Regions from separate parts of the Lentzea sp. NPDC036949 genome, predicted to be linked through region 1. Evidence: riboswitches for the same ligand, from Rfam matches in the RefSeq annotation. Region 1 holds a riboswitch; each other region holds the start of a gene.

The links. Region 1 has a riboswitch for cobalamin ahead of ACZ7CD_RS16685 (ribonucleoside-diphosphate reductase subunit alpha). Riboswitches for the same ligand answer to the same signal wherever they lie in the genome.
Region 2: it holds a riboswitch for cobalamin, as region 1 does, so the genes downstream of both, ACZ7CD_RS15870 (CbtB domain-containing protein) here and ACZ7CD_RS16685 (ribonucleoside-diphosphate reductase subunit alpha) in region 1, are expected to answer to the same signal.
Region 3: it holds a riboswitch for cobalamin, as region 1 does, so the genes downstream of both, ACZ7CD_RS09860 (FecCD family ABC transporter permease) here and ACZ7CD_RS16685 (ribonucleoside-diphosphate reductase subunit alpha) in region 1, are expected to answer to the same signal.
Region 4: it holds a riboswitch for cobalamin, as region 1 does, so the genes downstream of both, ACZ7CD_RS30010 (LPXTG cell wall anchor domain-containing protein) here and ACZ7CD_RS16685 (ribonucleoside-diphosphate reductase subunit alpha) in region 1, are expected to answer to the same signal.

The regions. Positions count from the first base shown of each region.
Region 1 is NZ_JBVJRA010000005.1:242,875-247,570, forward strand. Features, by position in the region: gene ACZ7CD_RS16665 (DUF998 domain-containing protein) at 1-222, opposite strand, end outside; gene ACZ7CD_RS16670 (LysR family transcriptional regulator ArgP) at 357-1,214, opposite strand; gene ACZ7CD_RS16675 (LysE/ArgO family amino acid transporter) at 1,314-1,862, shown strand; gene ACZ7CD_RS16680 (hypothetical protein) at 1,828-1,995, opposite strand; cobalamin riboswitch at 2,059-2,268, shown strand; gene ACZ7CD_RS16685 (ribonucleoside-diphosphate reductase subunit alpha) at 2,372-4,696, shown strand, end outside.
Region 2 is NZ_JBVJRA010000005.1:76,682-81,377, forward strand. Features, by position in the region: gene ACZ7CD_RS15860 (phosphoribosyl-ATP diphosphatase) at 1-259, opposite strand, end outside; gene ACZ7CD_RS15865 ((2Fe-2S)-binding protein) at 366-1,016, shown strand; cobalamin riboswitch at 1,065-1,239, shown strand; gene ACZ7CD_RS15870 (CbtB domain-containing protein) at 1,272-1,460, shown strand; gene ACZ7CD_RS15875 (CbtA family protein) at 1,477-2,226, shown strand; gene ACZ7CD_RS15880 (HAD family hydrolase) at 2,223-2,879, opposite strand; gene metH (methionine synthase) at 2,872-4,696, opposite strand, start outside.
Region 3 is NZ_JBVJRA010000003.1:77,850-82,545, forward strand. Features, by position in the region: gene ACZ7CD_RS09845 (S8 family serine peptidase) at 1-1,252, shown strand, start outside; gene ACZ7CD_RS09850 (3-isopropylmalate dehydrogenase) at 1,570-2,607, shown strand; gene ACZ7CD_RS09855 (YciI family protein) at 2,672-3,091, opposite strand; cobalamin riboswitch at 3,175-3,317, shown strand; gene ACZ7CD_RS09860 (FecCD family ABC transporter permease) at 3,353-4,375, shown strand; gene ACZ7CD_RS09865 (ABC transporter ATP-binding protein) at 4,375-4,696, shown strand, end outside.
Region 4 is NZ_JBVJRA010000012.1:128,232-132,927, reverse strand. Features, by position in the region: gene ACZ7CD_RS30025 (CbiQ family ECF transporter T component) at 1-957, opposite strand, end outside; gene ACZ7CD_RS30020 (hypothetical protein) at 980-1,744, opposite strand; gene ACZ7CD_RS30015 (hypothetical protein) at 1,759-2,172, opposite strand; gene ACZ7CD_RS30010 (LPXTG cell wall anchor domain-containing protein) at 2,169-3,416, opposite strand; adenosylcobalamin-variant (AdoCbl-variant) riboswitch at 3,465-3,536, opposite strand; gene ACZ7CD_RS30005 (FAD-dependent monooxygenase) at 3,605-4,693, opposite strand.

The sequences.
Region 1 (4,696 bases):
CCACCGGGTCAGTCCTTTGTGGACCAGCGCGGTGAGGATGCCGGCCGAGCCCGCGACCAGCAGCAGCACGGCCACGTCGAACACCGGGCGGTAGTCGCCCAGGGCGTACTCGCTGATCGTGCGGTGCAGCGCGCCGACGGTCAGGTCGAGCAGGCCCACCATGGCGACGGTCGCGACGACCGCGAGCGAACCGCCGGTGGCGGCGAGGCGAGGAATCAGCACAAACCGGTCAACGAGCGGGTGAACCCCCGGGGTTCCTGGGTTCAGGAAGCCGACAGGGTGCTCTCAGGCGCCGGACAGGTTCCCGGCCGGGAGCGCGAGCCCGGTTCGGCGGCGCGTCGCCCCACCCCGGGGACTCAGCGCAGCGCCTGCGCGGCTTCGGCCACCACCGCCTCGGCCACGGCGGTGAGTGCGGGCGAGTCGAGCTTCCACTGCTGCCAGTACAGCGGGACGCTGACCGTGCGGCCGGGAGCGAGGTCGACCAGGCCGTCGAGCACCTGCTGCGGCGGCACCATGCCCCAGCCCAGGCCGGTGGCGACGGCGCGCACGTAGACCTCGGACGACGGGACGTGGTGGCGGTGCTCGGACGCGCCGCGGCCCCGCGTCAGGGTGCGGACGAAGCGGTCCTGGAGGTCGTCGTTGCGGTCGAACACCACGACCGGGGCGTCCGGCAGCCACGACTTCAACGGCCCGGCCGCATGCCGGTTCACGAAGGACTCGGCGGCCATCGCGGCGTAGCGGATGTGGCCGAGCTTGCGCACCGAGCAGCCGGCGACGGGGTCGCGCGACGACGTCACCGCCGCCATCACCGCTCCCTGCCGCAGCAACGCCGTCGTGTGGTCCTGGTCCTCGCGGTGCAGGTCGAACGAGATCCGCAGCTCGGGCGGCACGCGGTGCAGCGCGGGCAGGAACCAGGTGGCGAGCGAGTCGGCGTTCACCGCGATCGGCACCCGCACGACCGCGTCCTCGCCGAGCGCCGCCCCGAGGTCCTGGTCGAGCGCCAGCAGTTGCCGACCGTAGCGGACGATCACCTCACCGGACGGCGTGAGCCGCACCGGGCGGGCGCGGACCAGCAGGACCCGGCCCGTGCGCTGTTCGAGCGCCTTGATGCGTTGCGAGACAGCGGAAGGCGTGACGTGCAACGCGGTGGCGGCGGCGTCGAACGTGCCGCTGTCCACCACCGCGAGCAGCGTGCGCACCAGGTCGAGGTCCATCACGAGCGCTAATGGTACGTAAGAATCTTCAGCTGGCCTCATCAAGAACGCGTCAATAGCGTGGACCGCGTGACAGACCTGCTGCTCGGCTTCGGCACCATGATGACCCTGATCGTCGCGATCGGCGCCCAGAACGCTTTCGTGCTGCGCCAAGGACTTCGCCGCGAGGCGGTGGCGAAGGTGGTCGCCGTGTGCGCCGTGTCGGACGCGGTCCTGGTCGCCGTGGGCGTCGCCGGGTTCGGCGCGATCGTCACCCGGTGGCCGCAGGCGGTCACCGTCGCCGCGGTCGTGGGCGGGCTCTTCCTGCTGGGGTACGGGTTCCTGGCCGCGCGGCGCGCACTGCGCCCGCAGGCCCTGCACGCCGACACCGGCGCCCGGCACCGGCCCGTGCTCACCGCGATCGCGCTGACGTGGCTCAACCCGCACGTCTACCTCGACACCGTGCTGCTGCTCGGGTCGATCGCCGCCGGCCGCTGGCTCTTCGGCGTCGGCGCGGTGACGGCGAGCATCACCTGGTTCGCCGCGCTCGGGTTCGGCGCCCGGCTGCTCAGCCCGCTGTTCGCGAAGCCGCGCGCGTGGCGCGTGCTGGACGGCGTGATCGCCGCCGTGATGATCAGCCTCGGGGTCGCGCTGATCGCCGGGACGTGACCAGCGCGGCGACCGCGCAGCCGGCCAGCACGCCGCTCGTCACCGGCGCCGCGGCTCCCGCGAACAGCGACGCGGAGGCGAGCCCCGCACTGAGCAGAGCACCGTAGAAGACCCGCGGCCGAACCTCACCCACGCCGACCACCCTACCCAGGGGACACGCATGTTGGGTGGTGATCAAGGACCCACCACCACATGTAGTATCTGCCGCACTGGTGGTTCACCGGCCCGGACAACGGGCCGGTGAGGCAAGAGGGAACCCGGTGCGAGTCCGGGACTGCCCCGCAGCGGTGAGTGGGAACGAAAGCCGTCAACGAAGCACTGGGTCGCGAGACCTGGGAAGCGACGGCCGGTAGGCGCGAGTTCGACGCCCACGAGTCCGAAGACCTGCCACCGGGGTGCGCGCAAGCCTGCGCGCACGACACGGTGCCCCGAGGGAGGGCGGCTGTGTGCACCGGTGAACGGTGCGCGCATGCGCTTTTCCTCCTGGGCCCAGCTCGCGAGGAGAGAGCGTGCCCGACCGCCTTTCAGTGGTCATCGAGGAAGCCTGTGCCGATCTTCCGAACGCATCGGCCGAGGCGGTGCTGACCGAGACCAAGCGGAACCTGTACCACGGCATCACCGACGCCGAGCTCGCCCTGGCGCCGATCATGGCCGCCCGCGCGATGGTCGAGCAGGACCCGGACTACTCCTGCGTCAGCGCCCGCCTGCTGCTGGACCGGCTGCGCACCGAGGCGTGCGGCGTCCCGCTGTCGCACGCCGAGATGACCGAGCGCTACCCGTCGTACTTCGCCTCGTTCGTGCGGCACGGCGTCGACTGCGGCCAGCTCGACCCCCGGCTGACCTCGTTCGACCTGGCCCGCCTGGGATCGGCGCTGGACCCGTCCCGTGACCTCCGGTTCCAGTTCCTGGGCCTGCAAACCCTGTACGACCGCTACTTCCTGCACCGCGACGGCCGCCGCTACGAGCTGCCGCAGGCGTTCTTCATGCGCGTGGCCATGGGCCTCGCCCTGGAGGAGGACGACCCCGACGCCCGCGCGGTCGAGTTCTACGAGCTGCTGTCGTCGTTCGACTTCATGTGCTCGACACCGACGCTGTTCAACTCCGGGACGACCCGGCCGCAGCTGTCGTCGTGCTTCCTGACCACCGTGGCCGACGACCTCGGCGGCATCTTCCACGGCATCAGCAACAACGCGCTGCTCTCGAAGTTCGCGGGCGGCCTGGGCAACGACTGGACGCCGGTGCGCGGCATCGGCGCGCACATCAGGGGCACCAACGGCACGTCGCAGGGCGTGGTGCCGTTCCTGAAGATCGCGAACGACACGGCCGTGGCCGTGAACCAGTGCTTCGCACCGGACACCGGCGTCCACACCGCCGACGGCGTCAAGGCGATCAGGGACGTCGTGGCCGGCGACCTCGTGCTCGGGGTGAGCGGCACCTACCGCGAGGTCACCGACGTCATGCTCTACGACCAGGTCGACCCGATGGTCGAGGTGGAGGTCGAGCACTCCGCCGCACCCCTCAGGGTCACCGCCGGACACCCGTTGTACGCCGTCAGGGGCGTGCCGCTCGGCCAGGAGAACGCGCGGACGCTCAAGCAGCTCGCCGGCGACGAGGTGCGGCCGGAGTGGGTGGACGCCGGTCGGCTGGAGAAGGGTGACCTCGTCGCCAGGGTGGTTCCGCGGGAGGTCGTGCCCGTCGCCGGTTTCAGCGAGGACGATGCTCGTCTGTACGGCGTCCTGCTCGGTGGCGGGCACCTGTCGGAGGACGGGGTGCGGTGGGGTGTCTCCGGGAAACCCGGGCTGGACGCGCACCTGGACTTCGTCCGCGAGCACCTGTCGGCGCGCGGTGTCCCCTTCCGGGAGAACGGCCGCGACGACACCCGCGTGTGGATCCACTGGGCCTCCGAACCCGAGGTGGGTGCCTCCGCGTTCCCGTTCACGCCTGAGGACCTCTACGACGACGACCGCCGGAAGCGGATCGCCCGCAGGTTCTCCCACCTGCCGCACGCCCAGACCCGGAAGCTCCTGCAAGGCCTGCTGGAGTCGAGCGGCGGTGCCTCCCGCGGCGTCGAGGTCCACTTCACCACGACGTCGCGGTCGCTCGCCGCGGGTGCCCGCTACCAGCTGCTGCGCCTCGGCATCCCCTCTGCCGGCGAGGACCTCGACGTCGGGGTTCCCGCCGTCGAGGGCATCGCCGAACTCGCCGGCTGCCGCCCGACCACCGAGCCAGACTGGGTCGAGCACCGGGGCATGGTGTTCTCGCGCGTCCGCGACGTGCGGGAGACCGAGGTGGTCCCCGAGGTGTTCGACCTCGAGGTCGAGACCGACGAGTCCTACCTGACCACGGCCGGCCTCGCCCACAACGGCGGGAAGCGCAAGGGCGCGGTCTGCGCCTACCTCGAAACCTGGCACATCGACGTCGAGGAGTTCCTCGACCTGCGCAAGAACACCGGCGACGAACGCCGCCGCACCCACGACATGAACACCGCGAACTGGGTGCCGGACGAGTTCCTGCGCCGGGTCCGCGCGGGCGGCACGTGGACGCTGTTCTCCCCCGACGAGGTGCCGGACCTGCACGACGCGTTCGGCGCCGAGTTCGCCGAGAAGTACCGCGCCTACGAGGCCAAGGCCGACGGTGGCGGGATCAAGGTCTTCCGCCGGGTCCAGGCCGTGGACCTGTGGCGGCGCATGCTCACGATGCTGTTCGAGACCGGCCACCCGTGGATCACGTTCAAGGACCCGTGCAACCTGCGGTCACCGCAGCAGCACAGCGGCGTGGTGCACTCGTCGAACCTGTGCACCGAGATCACCCTGAACACCGCGGTCGACGAGGTC
Region 2 (4,696 bases), 170 kb from region 1:
GGTACTTGTAGACGTCGTCGAGGGTCAGGCCGCGGCCCAGCATGATCACCTGGAGGCGGTACAGCAGCTGCGAGATCTCTTCCGCGAGCTTCTCGTCGGACTCGTACTCGGCGGCGATCCAGACCTCGCCCGCTTCCTCCAGGACCTTCTTGCCCTGCGCATGGACGCCGGCCTCAAGCGCAGCCACGGTGCCGGAACCCTCCGGCTTGGTGCGGGCTCGTTCGGTCAGTTCGGCGAACAGCGAGTCGAAGGTCTTCACGGGGGCACATCCTCCCACCTCCGGACGGGTGGTCCACACCGCGGTCACCTCTGTTCCAGCCCGTGGACGTGATCTGTCCTGCATGGACACCCAGTAGCGTGAATCTGTGTCGGAGTTCGCCGAAGTCCTCGCAGCGCTGCGCCAGGTGCGCGGCATCAACCCGTTCTTCGCGCTGGACGTGGGCCGTCCGGACGACTCGTGGCTGCCGGGGACGGCACTGCTCGAAGGCCCCGCCCTCAGGGAGACCATCGACGCGATCGCGGCCCGCTACAACGCCGCCGAGCCCCGCGTCGCCGCCAGCCTGTTCTTCCTCAGCTACACCGCGCGGCTGCTCAGCCCGCTCACCGCGACGGACCTGCCGATCGACGTGCGCCCGGAGAACCTGTGGTGGCAGCACCACCGCCGCAACGGCCTGAGCGTCCGCATCGACACCCCGCGGCTCGGCCCGCGCCCGGCGGAGGCGCTCGCACCGGTCGTGGAGGCGGTCCACGCGGTCGTGCCCGTGGCACGCGGTCTGCTGTGGGGCAACGCGATGTCGAACATCGCGGGCGCGCTGAAAATGGTGGTGCGAGCGGGTGCGCTGAGTGCGGAGGAAGCGGAGGAACGCGGCAACCGGCTCATGGCAGCGCCACCGTTCGAAGGTGCCGGGGAATTCGTCACCCTGCCCGGCGAGGTCGCGTTCCTGCGCCGGTCGTGCTGCCTTTACTACCGCGTTGCCGCAGGTGGGAAGTGCGGGGACTGCCCTCTTGTGAAGTGATGAAGACGACAACTCTTATGGCCGGTTGTGCGTGAACCGCCGTTCACCTTACGGTGCACGCGCCGCAGTGACGGGAAGCCGGTGGAAATCCGGCGCGGTCCTCGCCACTGTGACCGGGAAGCGATCCCCGCCGAGCACGTCACTGGTCCCGCGAGGGGCTGGGAAGACGCGGGGGCAGCGTTGATCCGGGAGTCAGGAGACCGGCTGCGGCGCCGTAAGGAGTTTCACCTTCCACGAGGTATGGAGGAGCCCGTCATGACGAGCCCTGCAGCAAGCCTGTCCGCCGTCCGCGTGCCCAAGTGGGCCTTCGCCGTCTCACTGCTCGGCCTGATCGTCACCTACCTGGTCCTGCAGGAGAACGGCCTCGCTCTCGGTGCGAGCTCGGAGCTGCTGCACGAGTTCTTCCACGACGGCCGCCACGCCCTCGGCGTTCCCTGCCACTGATCCGCTGATCACGCAGATGACGACCACGTACAGGTCGATCGCACTGCGCGGACTCGCGGCCGGCGCCATCGCCGGTACCGCCTCCGCGCTCGTGCAGCTCCTGGTCACCGAGATCCCCATCCGCGCCGCACTGGCCGTCGAGGAGGCCCGCGCCCCCGCCGGTGACGGCCACTCCCACTCGCACGGCGAGGAGGGGCTGGTCAGCCGCGGCGTCCAGATCGCGGGCGGCATGCTCGGCGTGGTGATCGTCGGCATCGCCGTCGGCCTGGTGTTCGCCACGGCCTACGCGCTGTCGAAGCGCTGGTTCGCCGACCGCACGCCGTTCACCCGCAGCACCGCGTTCGGAGTCGCCGTGTTCGGTGCGGTGGCGCTGCTGCCGTGGCTGAAGTACCCGGCGAACCCGCCCGCGGTGGGCGACCCGGACACGGTGAACTACCGCACCGCGCTGTACCTGGGCGTGGTGGTGGCCGGTCTGGCGATCGTCTGGGGAGCGAGCTGGCTCGCCTCGGCACTGGCCGCGCAGCCGCACCCGGTCCGCGTGACCGCGGTGCTGCTCGCGGTCGTGGCGGCGGTGGCGGTGGTGCTGGTGGCGTTCCCCGCGCCGCCGGACACGATCCCGGCGGACATGCCGGTGGCCGTGCTGTGGCAGTTCCGCCTCAGCTCGCTCGCCCAGCTGGCCACGCTCCACATCGGTCTCGGCGTGGTGTTCGGCCTGCTGGTCGATCCGGCGACACGCCGGGCGAAGGCACCCGTCGCGGCTCTCTAAAGAGCGCGCAGCACTTCGAGGTCGACGCCGACGAGGGAGTCGCGGAACACCCGCCGCTCCCCCGCCGGCACCTCGACGTCACACGGCACGACCAGCACGGTGCACCCGGCCGCCACCGCAGAGGCGACACCGGTCGGCGAGTCCTCGACCGCCACGCACCCGGCCGCGTCCACGCCGAGCAACCGCGCCGCCTTCAGGTACGGCTCCGGCAGCGGCTTGTTCAGACCGTCCACCTCGTCGCCGCACACCGTCACGTCGAACAGGTCGCGGCCGATGGTGTCGAGCGCGACCTCGGTCAGCGACCGTTCGGTGGAGGTCACCAGCGCCATCGGCACGCCGGACGACCGCACCGCGCGCAGCGCCTCGGCAGCGCCCGGACGCCACGGCAGACCGGTGCGGAAGACCTCCTCGGTGCGGCGGGAGATCCACGCGGCGCCGTCGGCCATGTCGGCGTCGGTCGGTTCGATGCCGACGTCGGCGAACAGCAGGCGCATCGTCGTGGGGACGTTGCTGCCGACCATGCGTTCGCGGGTCTCCAGCGACAGGATCCCGCCGAGCTTCTCGGCGTACTCGTAGAGCGGGATGTCCCACAGCTTCTCGGAGTCCAGCAGCGTGCCGTCCATGTCCCACAGGACAGCTTGCGGGTCAGACATTGAAGTACTTCGCCTCCGGGTGGTGCGCCACGAAGGCGTCGGTGGACTGTTCCGGGTGGAGCTGGAGTTCCTCGGACAGCGTGACGCCGATGCGGGCCGGGTCGAGCAGGTCGACGACGCGCCGGCGGTCTTCCATCTCGGGGCAGGCGCCGTAGCCGAACGAGTACCGCGCGCCGCGGTAGCCGAGCTTGAAGTACTCCTCGACGGCGGCGGGGTCTTCCTGGGCCACTGACCCGCCCGCCGGCCACACGAGCTCCTCGCGCACGCGCTTGTGCCAGTACTCGGCCAGCGCTTCGGTGAGCTGGACCCCCAGTCCGTGGACCTCCAGGTACTCACGATACGCGTTCTTGCCGAACAGCTCGTTGGCGTAGTCGGCGATCGGCTGGCCCATCGTCACGAGGTGGAACGCGATGACGTCGACCTCACCCGACGAGCGGGCGCGCCAGAAGTCGGCCAGGCAGAGGCGCCGATCCCTCTTCTGGCGCGGAAAGCGGAACCGGAAGCGCTCCGGCGCGTCCGGGGAGGGCTCGGTCAGGATGACCAGGTCGTTGCCCTCGGACACGCACGGGAAGTAGCCGTAGACGACCGCGGCGTGAGCAAGAACACCTTCTGTCGCAAGGCGTTCCATCCAGTACCGCAGCCGTGGCCTGCCCTCGGTCTCGACGAGCTCCTCGTAGGTCGGGCCGCCGCCGCGCGTGCCCTTGAGGCCCCACTGGCCCATGAACGTCGCGCGCTCGTCCAGCAGCGCGCTGTAGTCCGCGACGGGAATGCCCTTCACCACGCGGCTGCCCCAGAACGGCGGCACCGGCACCGGGTTGTCGGTGGCCACGTCGGAACGACCGGTTCCCGCTTCTTCCTCTCCTGGCGCGGCTTTGCGGGCCGCGGCGATGCGCAGCGCACGTTCGCGGCGGGCCTTGCGCTCGGCGGCCTTCGCCTGGGCCTCCGGGTCGACCAGAGGGGTCTCTCCGCGTTTCGCCGCCATGATCGCGTCCATCAGGCGCAGGCCCTCGAACGCGTCGCGGGCGTAGCGGACGTCGCCCAGGTACATCTCGGTCAGGTCGTTCTCGACGTAGGCGCGGGTCAGGGCGGCGCCGCCGAGCAGCACCGGCCAGCGGGCCGCGACGCCCCTGGAGTTCATCTCCTCCAGGTTCTCCTTCATGACCACGGTCGACTTGACCAGCAGGCCGGACATGCCGATCGCGTCCGCGCGGTGCTGCTGCGCGGCCTCCAGGATGGCGTTGATCGGCTGCTTGATGCCGATGTTCACGACCTCGTAGCCGTTGTTGGACAGGATGATGTCGACGAGGTTCTTGCCGATGTCGTGCACGTCGCCCTTGACCGTGGCGAGCACGATGCGGCCCTTGCCGCCGTCGTCGGACCGTTCCATGTGCGGTTCGAGGTGCGCGACGGCGGTCTTCATGACCTCGGCGGACTGCAGCACGAACGGCAGCTGCATCTGGCCGGAGCCGAACAGCTCGCCGACGGTCTTCATGCCCGCAAGCAGCGTGTCGTTGATGATCTGCAACGCCGGGCGCTCGTCCAGTGCGAGGTCCAGGTCCGCTTCCAGGCCGTTGCGCTCGCCGTCGACGATCCGGCGCTCCAGCCGTTCGAACAACGGCAGCGCGGCCAGTTCCTCGGCGCGCGACGCGGAGTTCGACTTGGTGGTGACGCCCTCGAACAGCTCCATCAGCTTCTGCAGCGGGTCGTAGCCCTCGCGGCGGCGGTCGTGGACCAGGTCCAGCGCCACCGCGCGCTGCTCGTCGGGGATGCGCGCCATCGGCACGATCTTCGACGCGTGCACGATCGCCGTGTCGAGG
Region 3 (4,696 bases), on a different contig from region 1:
CGGCACCGTCGAGGTCTCGAAGCCGGTCTCCAGGAGCAAGACCATCAAGATCGTCAACAAGTCCACGAAGCCGGTGGAGTACAAGGTCGGCTACACCGCGGCCACGACGATCCCCGGCGTGAGCTACGTGCTCTCGCAGGACAAGGTCAAGCTGAGCCCGCGCGGCGTCGCCCGCGTCAAGGTGACGCTGAAGATCGACGACCCGAAGGCGCTGCGCAAGACGATCGACCCGACCGTCGCGACGACGCAGCTCGACACGCCGCGCCAGTTCCTCGCGGACGCCTCCGGTCGCGTGACCCTCACGCCGACCGCCGGTGCCGTGGTGCCGCTGCGCGTGTCCGTCTACGCCGCGCCCAAGCCGGTGGCCGACATCAGCACCTTCCCGTTGCTGCGGTTCCGCGGCGGCGACAAGCAGGCCGTGCTCAACCTGAACGGCCGCGGCGTCGACCAGGGCACCGGCTCGCAGGCGTACCGCTCGCTGGTCAGCGTCCTGGAGCTGCAGGCGTCCTCGCCGAAGCTGCGCGACTGCCGCCGCAACGTCACCGAGAACTGCGCGCTCAACGAGACCGCCAAGGGCGGCGACCTGCGCTACGTCGGCGCGGCCTCCACGGCCCCGCTCGCCAAGGCCCAGGGCAGGCCGGAGGAGGCGCTGCTCGCGTTCGGTGTCGCGACGTGGGGCAACTGGTACAACCTCGGCGTCAACACCGTCCCGTTCATCGACATCGACACCACCGGTGACGGGGTCGCGGACTTCGAGACGTTCGCGACGCGCCTGACCGACACCGACCTGCTGGTCGCGACCACCGTCGACCTCAAGACGGGCCTGGAGGTCGACATCCAGGCGGTCAACAACCAGTGGGGCGACGTCGACACGAACACCGCCGACACCAACGTCGCGGTCCTGCCGGTGCTGCTCACCGCACTCGGCATCGACCCGGCGAAGGACACCTCGCGGATCTCGTACACCGCCGGCACCACGGGCTACTACGTGGCGCCGGGCAACGCGAACGGCCTGATCGACGTCATCGACCGCCCGCTGTCCTTCGACCCGCTCAAGCCGGGTCTGTGGGTGCAGGGCGGCGGTGACGCGGCGCTGTCGTACCTCGCGAAGCCGGGCACCGCGCTCGTGGTGAACCGGGACGCGAAGGCCCTGGAGCTCGACAAGTCCGAGGGCCTGCTGGTGCTCAACCACCACAACGCCACCGGCGACCGCGCCTCTGTCGTCACCGTGCGGGCCAGCGGCCGCTCCTAGCCCCTTCTCCTCCGACGTTTGCTGAAGTCCACGCGGGGACCTTTCGTACTCTCAGAGAGTACGAAAGGTCCCCGCGTGCGTTCCGGGGAAAGCGGGGTTACTGCGTGGAACTGCCGGGCGTCACCCCTTGACGCGACCCTGTTCCTGCGATCGAGTGACACTCGAAAGTGCGGAATGGGCCGTGTGGGTGTCCCGCAGTACGGGAGATAACACCCCGATGGGGTGTCCGGCATGCGGCGAGCGGCCGTGGTGCCGGTAACCTTTCGCGGAGGAAAGTAGTCCCACCAATTGGGGACTGACACCTGGGAGGTGTGTGGATGCGGCTCGCAGTGATCCCAGGAGACGGGATCGGGCCCGAGGTCATCGCTGAGGCCCTGAAGGTCCTCAACGAGGTCGTTCCGGCGGCCGAGATCACTCGCTACGACCTCGGCGCGGCGCGCTGGCACGCCACGGGAGAGTTGTTGCCCGAGTCGGTGCTCGGTGAGCTCCGCCAGCACGACGCGATCCTGCTCGGAGCGGTAGGCGATCCGTCGGTGCCGAGCGGAATCCTGGAGCGCGGCCTGCTGCTGCGCCTCAGGTTCGAGCTCGACCACCACGTGAACCTCCGCCCCGCCCGTCTCTACCCCGGCGTCCGCAGCCCGCTCGCGGACCCGCCGGAGATCGACATGGTGGTGGTCCGCGAGGGCACCGAGGGCCCGTACGCGGGCAACGGTGGCCTGCTGCGCAAGGACACCCCGCACGAGATCGCCACGGAGGTGTCGCTCAACACGTCGTTCGGCGTGGAGCGCGTGGTCAGGGACGCCTTCGCGCGCGCCTCGGCCCGTCCGCGGCGGCACCTGACGCTGGTGCACAAGACGAACGTCCTCACGCACGCCGGCTCGCTGTGGTCGCGCGTGGTCGAGGAGGTCTCGTTGCAGCACCCGGACGTGACGGTGGCGTACCAGCACGTGGACGCGGCCACGATCCACCTGGTCACCGACCCCGCCCGGTACGACGTGATCGTGACGGACAACCTGTTCGGCGACATCCTGACCGACCTCGCCGCCGCCGTCACGGGCGGCATCGGCCTGGCCGCGTCGGGCAACATGGACGTGACGCGGCGCAACCCGTCGATGTTCGAGCCGGTCCACGGTTCGGCACCGGACATCGCGGGCCAGGGCATCGCCGACCCGACGGCCGCCGTGCTGTCGGTCGCGCTGCTGCTCGACCACCTCGGCGAGCACGAGGCGTCGCGCCGGATCGAGGCGTCCGTGGCGTTCGACCTGGCGACCCGCGACCACCAGTCGCCGGGCGCGACGTACGCGATCGGCGACCGCCTGGCCGCCCTCGTGTCCTCGAACGTCCGCACGGGCTGACCGTTGTAGTGCACGCGGGGAGCTTTCGTACTCTTGTAGAGCACGAAAGGTCCCCGCGTGACTTTCACAGCTGGGCGGTGGACTCGCGCCAGGCGCGCTCCTTCTGGATCCACTCGTTGTCCTGCGGGAACTCGTCGATCGTCGGCACGCGGCGGATCTCGGTCTTGAACCCGGGCCCGGCCATCGGCATCCGCTTCGCCCACTCGACCGCCTCCTGCAGCGAGGACACGTTGAGCAGGTAGAAGCCGCCGAACAGCTCCTTGGTCTCGCCGTACGGGCCGTCCGTCACGATCGCCGGTTCGGCGGAGAAGTCGACGACGACGCCCTCGGACGGGTCGGCGAGGCCCTCGGCGGCGAGCAGCACCCCGGCCCGGATCAGCTCGTCGTTGAACGCGCCCACGACCTCCAGCATCTTGTCGAAGTCGAGCTCGCCCATGTTCGCGTAGGCCTCGTCGGTGGCGCGCATGATCAGCATGTACTTCACGGTGGTCTCCCTGCGTTGTGCCCTGCTCGCTGACGTCCACAGGTCGAACGGGCACCCCGCCGGATCGACATCACAGCGGAGAAATTTTCGAACTTCCTGTTTGCGCAGGTAGGGTCACCCGAAGTCGTGCGTGGGGGAAGACCGGTCGAAGTCCGGCGCTGACCCGCAACGGTAGGTCCCCGGCCAGGGGACGAGCCCGAATGCCCGCACACGGCAGACATAGGACTCCAACTCCTGCCGTGGACTGCGGGAAGGGCACATGTGATCGGGAAGATCAGCGCGCTCGTCGGCGTGCTCGTCATCAGCATCGTGGCGGGCGTCGCGCTCGGCCCCGTCTCCGTCCCCTTCGGCGTCACCGCCGACCTGCTGTGGCAGGCGGTCACCGGCGGCACCGTGCCCGCCCACCTCGCCGGGCAGTACCACATCGTCTGGAACATCCGGCTGCCGCGCGTGCTGCTCGCCGCCGTCGTGGGCGCGGGGCTGAGCGCGGTCGGCGTCGCGATCCAGGCGATGGTCCGCAACGCGCTGGCCGACCCGTACGTGCTCGGCATCTCCTCGGGGGCGAGCGTGGGTGCCACGGCGGTCGCGACGATGGGGGTGCTGTCCGGGCTCGGCGTGTACGCGCTGTCGACGGGGGCGTTCCTCACCGGGCTCGGTGCCACCGCGCTCGTCTACCTCACCGCGCGGTCGAGCGGGGCGCTCACGCCGTTGCGGCTCGTGCTGACCGGCACCGCGCTCGCCTACGGGTTCTCGGCCGTGGCGATGCTGCTGGTGTTCCAGGCACCGCACGGGGAGGCGGCGCGGGCGGCGATGTTCTGGCTGCTCGGCAGCCTCGGCGGGGCGGACTGGAGGTCGTTGCCGGTCGCCACGGTCGTGACCGCGCTGGGCATCGCCTACCTGATGGCCAAGGCGCGGCCGTTGAACGCGCTGGCGATGGGCGATGAGACCGCCACCACGCTCGGGGTGAGGGTGAACCGGTTCCGCACGCACCTCTTCGTCGTCACCGCGGCCATGACCGGGGTGCTGGTGGCGGTCAGCGGGGCCGTCGGGTTCGTCGGGCTGATGCTGCCGCACCTCACGCGCATGGTCGTGGGCGCCGACCACCGCAAGGTGCTGGCCCTCGCACCGCTGGCCGGTGCCAGCTTCCTGGTGTGGGTGGACGTCGCCGCGCGGATGCTCGCCGCACCCGAGGAGCTGCCGCTCGGCGTCATCACGGCCGCGCTGGGCGTGCCGTGCTTCATCTTCCTGATGCGCCGCAGGGCGTACGTCTTCGGAGGCCGCTGATGCGCGTCGAGGTGCACGACGTCACCGTGCGGAACATCATCTCCGGCATCACGCTGCACGCCTGCGACGAGGTGGTCGGCATCGTCGGGCCGAACGGCAGCGGCAAGTCGACGACGTTGCGCTGCGTCTACCGGGCGCTGCGACCGGACGCCGGCGCGGTCCTGCTCGACGGCGAGAACGTCCACAGGCGACAGGGCCTCGCCCGCGACCTCTCCGCGCTGACCCAGGAGTCGCAGGTCGAGTTCGACTTCACCGTCACCGAGGTCGTGGAGATGGGCCGGCTGCCGCACGACCGCGACCCCGTGCGCGACGCCGCTGTCG
Region 4 (4,696 bases), on a different contig from region 1:
TGCCTGCAGCGGGACCGTCGCCGGCGACAGCGCCGGGTCGGTCGAGAGCACCAGTGCCGCGGCGCTCGCCACGCCGCTCAGCGCCACGGCGACCGCGCGCGGGGTCCAGCGGTCGGGGCGGTAGCGGGTGCGCGGCACCCGGCGGGCGCCGACCAGCAGGCCCGCGACGGCCAGCAGCACGCCGAGCGCGAGCAGGGGCCAGCCGGAGTAGGCGTCGGCGAGCAGGCCGTACGTGCCGATGCAGAGGCCGAAGAGGCCCGCCAGGACCAGTGCGCCGGTCACCGCGCGGTCGCGGCGCGAGATGCCGGCGGTGCGGCCGTAGCCGCGCGAGTCCATGGAGGCGGCGAGGACGAGCGAGCGGTCCAGCGCGTCCTCCAGCACCGGCACCAGCAGCGTGCGGATCGCGCGCACGCCACGAGCCGCGTCACCGCGCAACCGGCGGGCCCTGCGGACCGAACGCGCCGACGACACCAGTTGCGGCGCAACGGTCAGCGCCACCACCGCGGCCACGCTCACCTCGTACAGCGCGGCGGGCAGGGAACGCAGGAGGCGTTTCGGGTTGGCGAGGGCGTTCGCGGCGCCGACACAGCTCAGGATCGTGGCGAGCAGCAACCCCTGGTACAGCGCGAAGACCAGCCCCTCCGCGGTCACCGGTCCGCCGATGCGGATGCCCTGCGCCCAGTCCGGCAACGGGACCTGCGGCAGGGTGAACAACGTCGTCGGGCCCGCGATGCCGCCGAGGAACACGTGCAGCAGCACCCGCAGGCCGATGACCAGCAGACCGAACCTGAGGAACACGCCGTAGGTTCCCGCCCACGGCGTGTTCGCGCGGCACGTCACGACCACGACCCCCGCCACCGCCAGGACCAGGCCCAGCAGCAACGGGTTCGTGGTGCGGCTGGCGGCGGTGGCCAGGCCCAGGGCCCACAGCCACCACGCGCCGGAGTGGAGCCTCACGCCGCGAACCCCCGCCGAGCGCTCACTCTTCCGCGCTGCGCCGGCGACGGGCCACGAGCAGTCCCGCCACGACCAGCGCGCCGATCGCCAGCACGCCGAGCACCGTCCACAACGGACTACCCGGCTCCTGGTCCTGCTGCTGCGCCTTCTCCTCGACCGCGGCCGAGGTCACGGCGGCGGACGTGCTCGAAGACGGCTCCGAAGCCGACGCCGAAGTCGTCGCGGCAGAGGACGAGGGCGGTGCAGTGGTGGACGGCTGCCCGGCAGGCGGGGTCACGGGGACCTGCGGCGGTGCGGGCGGTTGCTGGGCCGGAGGCTGCTGGGCAGGCGGTTGCTGAGCGGGCGGCTGCTGGACCGGTGGCTGTGGGGCGGGTGCGGCCGGCGGGGCGATCCCCGGCTGCTCCCCCGCCCCGAACGCCCACCCCTCGACGCTGCCGCGGGCCGGCACGTAGGTCGCCGCGCCCTGGTTGCTGTAGGACCACGAACCACCGGGTGGCGCGTGCCAGTACGACCAGTACGCGGTGGCGGGCGAGGTGGTGACGCACCTGTCGGTGTCGGTGCCCGGCCTGCCGTTGATGCGGCAGACGAACCCCTGCTGCCGTGACGCGTAGGCGTAGCTGAACCCGGCCGCCGCCAGCGCCGCCACCCCGGAGCCCGGACTGCCCGCCGCGCACCCCTGCTGCACACCACCGCCGAGACCGCGGAAGTCGACGACGACGGTCACGCCGTCACAGCCCGCCGCCTGAGCCGGCACCGGGACCGCCGCGGCGATCACCAGTGCCAGCACGCAGAAGAACCTCGTCACGGGGTGGCGCCGGGGGCGGTGCCGGCACCGAACGCCCAGCCCTCGACGCTGCCGGGCGCCGGGTCGTAGCTGCCCGCACCCGCGGAGCTGTAGGCCCAGGAACCGCCGGGCGAGGCGTGCCAGTACGACCAGTAGGCGCTGGTCGTGGGCGCGGTGCACGGGTTCGGCAGCGCGTTGATCCGGCACACGAAACCGGCCTGGCGCGGCACGAACGAGTACGTGAAGCCCGCGCCGGTCAGCGCGGCGAGACCGGTGGCCGGGTCGCCGGGAGCGCAGCCGGTCTGGACGCCGCCGCCCAGCGCGGTGAAGTCCACCACGACCTTCACGCCCGCGCAGTCCGCGGCGGAGGCGGGTGCGACGACGAACGAGCTCGCGACCAGGGCGAGGACAGCGAGGATGCGGCGCATCACGCACCAACCTTCCGACGACGGGACACGAGGACGAGCACGGCGCCGGCGAGCAGCGCGGAGGAACCGAGCAGGGTCAGCGCGACGGCCTCCTCGGGGCCGGTCGCGGCGAGCCGCTGAGTGGCCGGGGGCGTCGGACCGGCCGGCGCGGGAGCGACCGGGGTGGCCGTCGACGAGGTGGTCACCGGAGCGGTCGTCGTCGGCGGCACGGTCGGCTGTGCGGTGGTCGACGGGGGCGTGGTGGTCGGCGGGGTCGCGCAGTCGACCGCGGGCACACCGGGCGTGGCACCGGCGAACGACACGTCGGCGAGGCCCTTGCGGGCCAGGCCGAGCATCGCCTGGGTGGTCGCGCGCACGGCGCCGTAGACCTCGAAACCCGTGCTGTCGTAGGCGATCGCGCCGCGAGCGGCCTCCGGTCCGGCACAGCCGACCTGCAACGACCGCAGGTACGCCACGGCCCGGTCCGCGACCACCGTCCGGCCGCCCCCGACGAGCGCGCCGACCGCGAGGCCGGTGCTGTTGGCGTTCGAGCCCTGCAACGCCGACGGGAACCCGCCGTCCGCCTTCTGCTGCGCCACCAGCCAGTCCAGCGCCCGCGCGGACGCCGTCGGCTCCCCCGCCGCCTGCAACGCCTGCAGCACGATCGCCGTCGCGTCCACATCGGACTTGCAGACCGGCTGCCCGAACGAGATCGGGAACCCGCCGTCCGCGCACTGCGTGGACACCTGGAACGCGACCGGCTGCGCCACCGGCTGGTCGGCGCGGGTCAGCACGATGATCGCCAGCGCCTGCGTGAACGCGTTGGTCTGGTCGTAGTCGGGGTCGGTGCGGTCGCGGTAGCGGCCGGACTCCTCCCGCAGCGCCGCAAGGCGTTCGAGCAGGTCGGCACCGGCGAACGCGTGCGGGTCGGTGCCCAGCGCCTGCGCGACCAGCGCGAGCTTCACCAGGCCACCGACGTAGGACTCGGCCTCGCCGTCGCCTGCGAAGTACTGGAACTGCTCGGGTTCGGCGAGCCACGCCGCGGCCCGCACCGCCGTCGACCGGCCGACACCGGCGGCCGCGAGCCCGTACACGCCGTCCGCGGTCAGGCCGTGGTCGACGAGGTCCGGCCCCTTCACCAGGTGGTCGCCACCGACGAACTGGCCGGCCAGCCACGTTCCCGCTGACGGCGGCTCGGCCGCCTGAGCGGCCGGTGTCACGACGAGCGCGGCCGCTACCACTGCGGCCAGCGCGGATGTCCGGATCACTGCTCTTCCCCCTGCCCCGCTGTCCTCGACGGGTCGATGGAGCCACCGCGCGCCACGGGCATTCGGACTGTCACCGTTGCGGGTCAGCGCCGGAGTTCCACCGGCTTCCCCCGCGGCGTGCGGATGCTGTTGTCCACCCGATCGTGCGGGAGGGATCACCCCGAGTCAAATGGCTGTGAGCCGGGCCATCAGCGGCCGGGGAGCTGGAAGGAGCTCACGACCGCGGCGAACTCCTCGGTCGGCTGCCCGCCGTTGGCCTGGTTCTTCAGCGCCATGTCCTGGTTGGCCGTCACGTACGGGCGCAGCAGCTCCTCGTAGCGCTGGAACGCGGTCTCGCGGTTCACGCTCAGCTCGCCAGCCAGCACGTACGCACCGACGAGCGCCAAGCTCGTGCCCTGACCGGACAACGGCGAACCGCAGTAGCCGGCGTCGCCGAGCAGCACGACGCCGCCGCGCGACCAGGACGGCATCCGGACCTGCGCCATGGCGTCGAAGTGGAAGTCCGGCGCCTCCCACATGTGCTTGAGCGCGGTCTGCCACTCCCACCCGGCGTCGGCGAACTTCTCCGCCACCAGCCGCCGCTGGGCCTCGACGTCGCGGTGGTCGAAGTCCACCTCGCCGTAGAACCCCATGTAGACCCGGCACTCCGCGTTGGCGCGGGCGCTCATGACCCCGCCGCCGACGACCTCGCCCTGCTGGAACACCTGCCAGTGGTCGAGGCCCAGGAAGTTCGGCGCGGTGAACACGGCGAGGTTCGTGCCCAGGTGGCGGACGAACTGCGCCTCGGGACCGAACACGAGCCGCCGGACGTTCGAGTGCAGCCCGTCCGCGCCCACGACCACGTCGAAGTCCCGCGGGGCGGCCCGCTCGAACGTGACGCGGGTGCCGTCGATCGCGGTGATGGTGTCGTCGAAGAGGTACTCGACGCCCTCCACCGCGTCGAACAGCAGGCGTGCCAGGTCGTCGCGCATGACCTCGACGTCGGGGCTGGCGAGGTCGCCGCCGGTCAGCGTGTGCTCGGTGGAGCGGTGGAGCTCGGTGCCCTCCTCGTCGACCACGCTCATGCCGCGCATGCCCGTGGTCATGGACCGCAACCGGTCCCCCAGGCCCATCCGCTCCACCACGTCGAGCGCAGGACCGCGGACGTCGACGGCCTGGCCGCCGGGGCGCAGGCCGCGGTGGCGTTCGACGACGGTGACGTCGAAGCCGTGGTGGCGCAACCAGTAGGCCAGCGCCGGACCGCCGATGCTGGCGCCGGAGATGAGGACGTTCGTCATGGT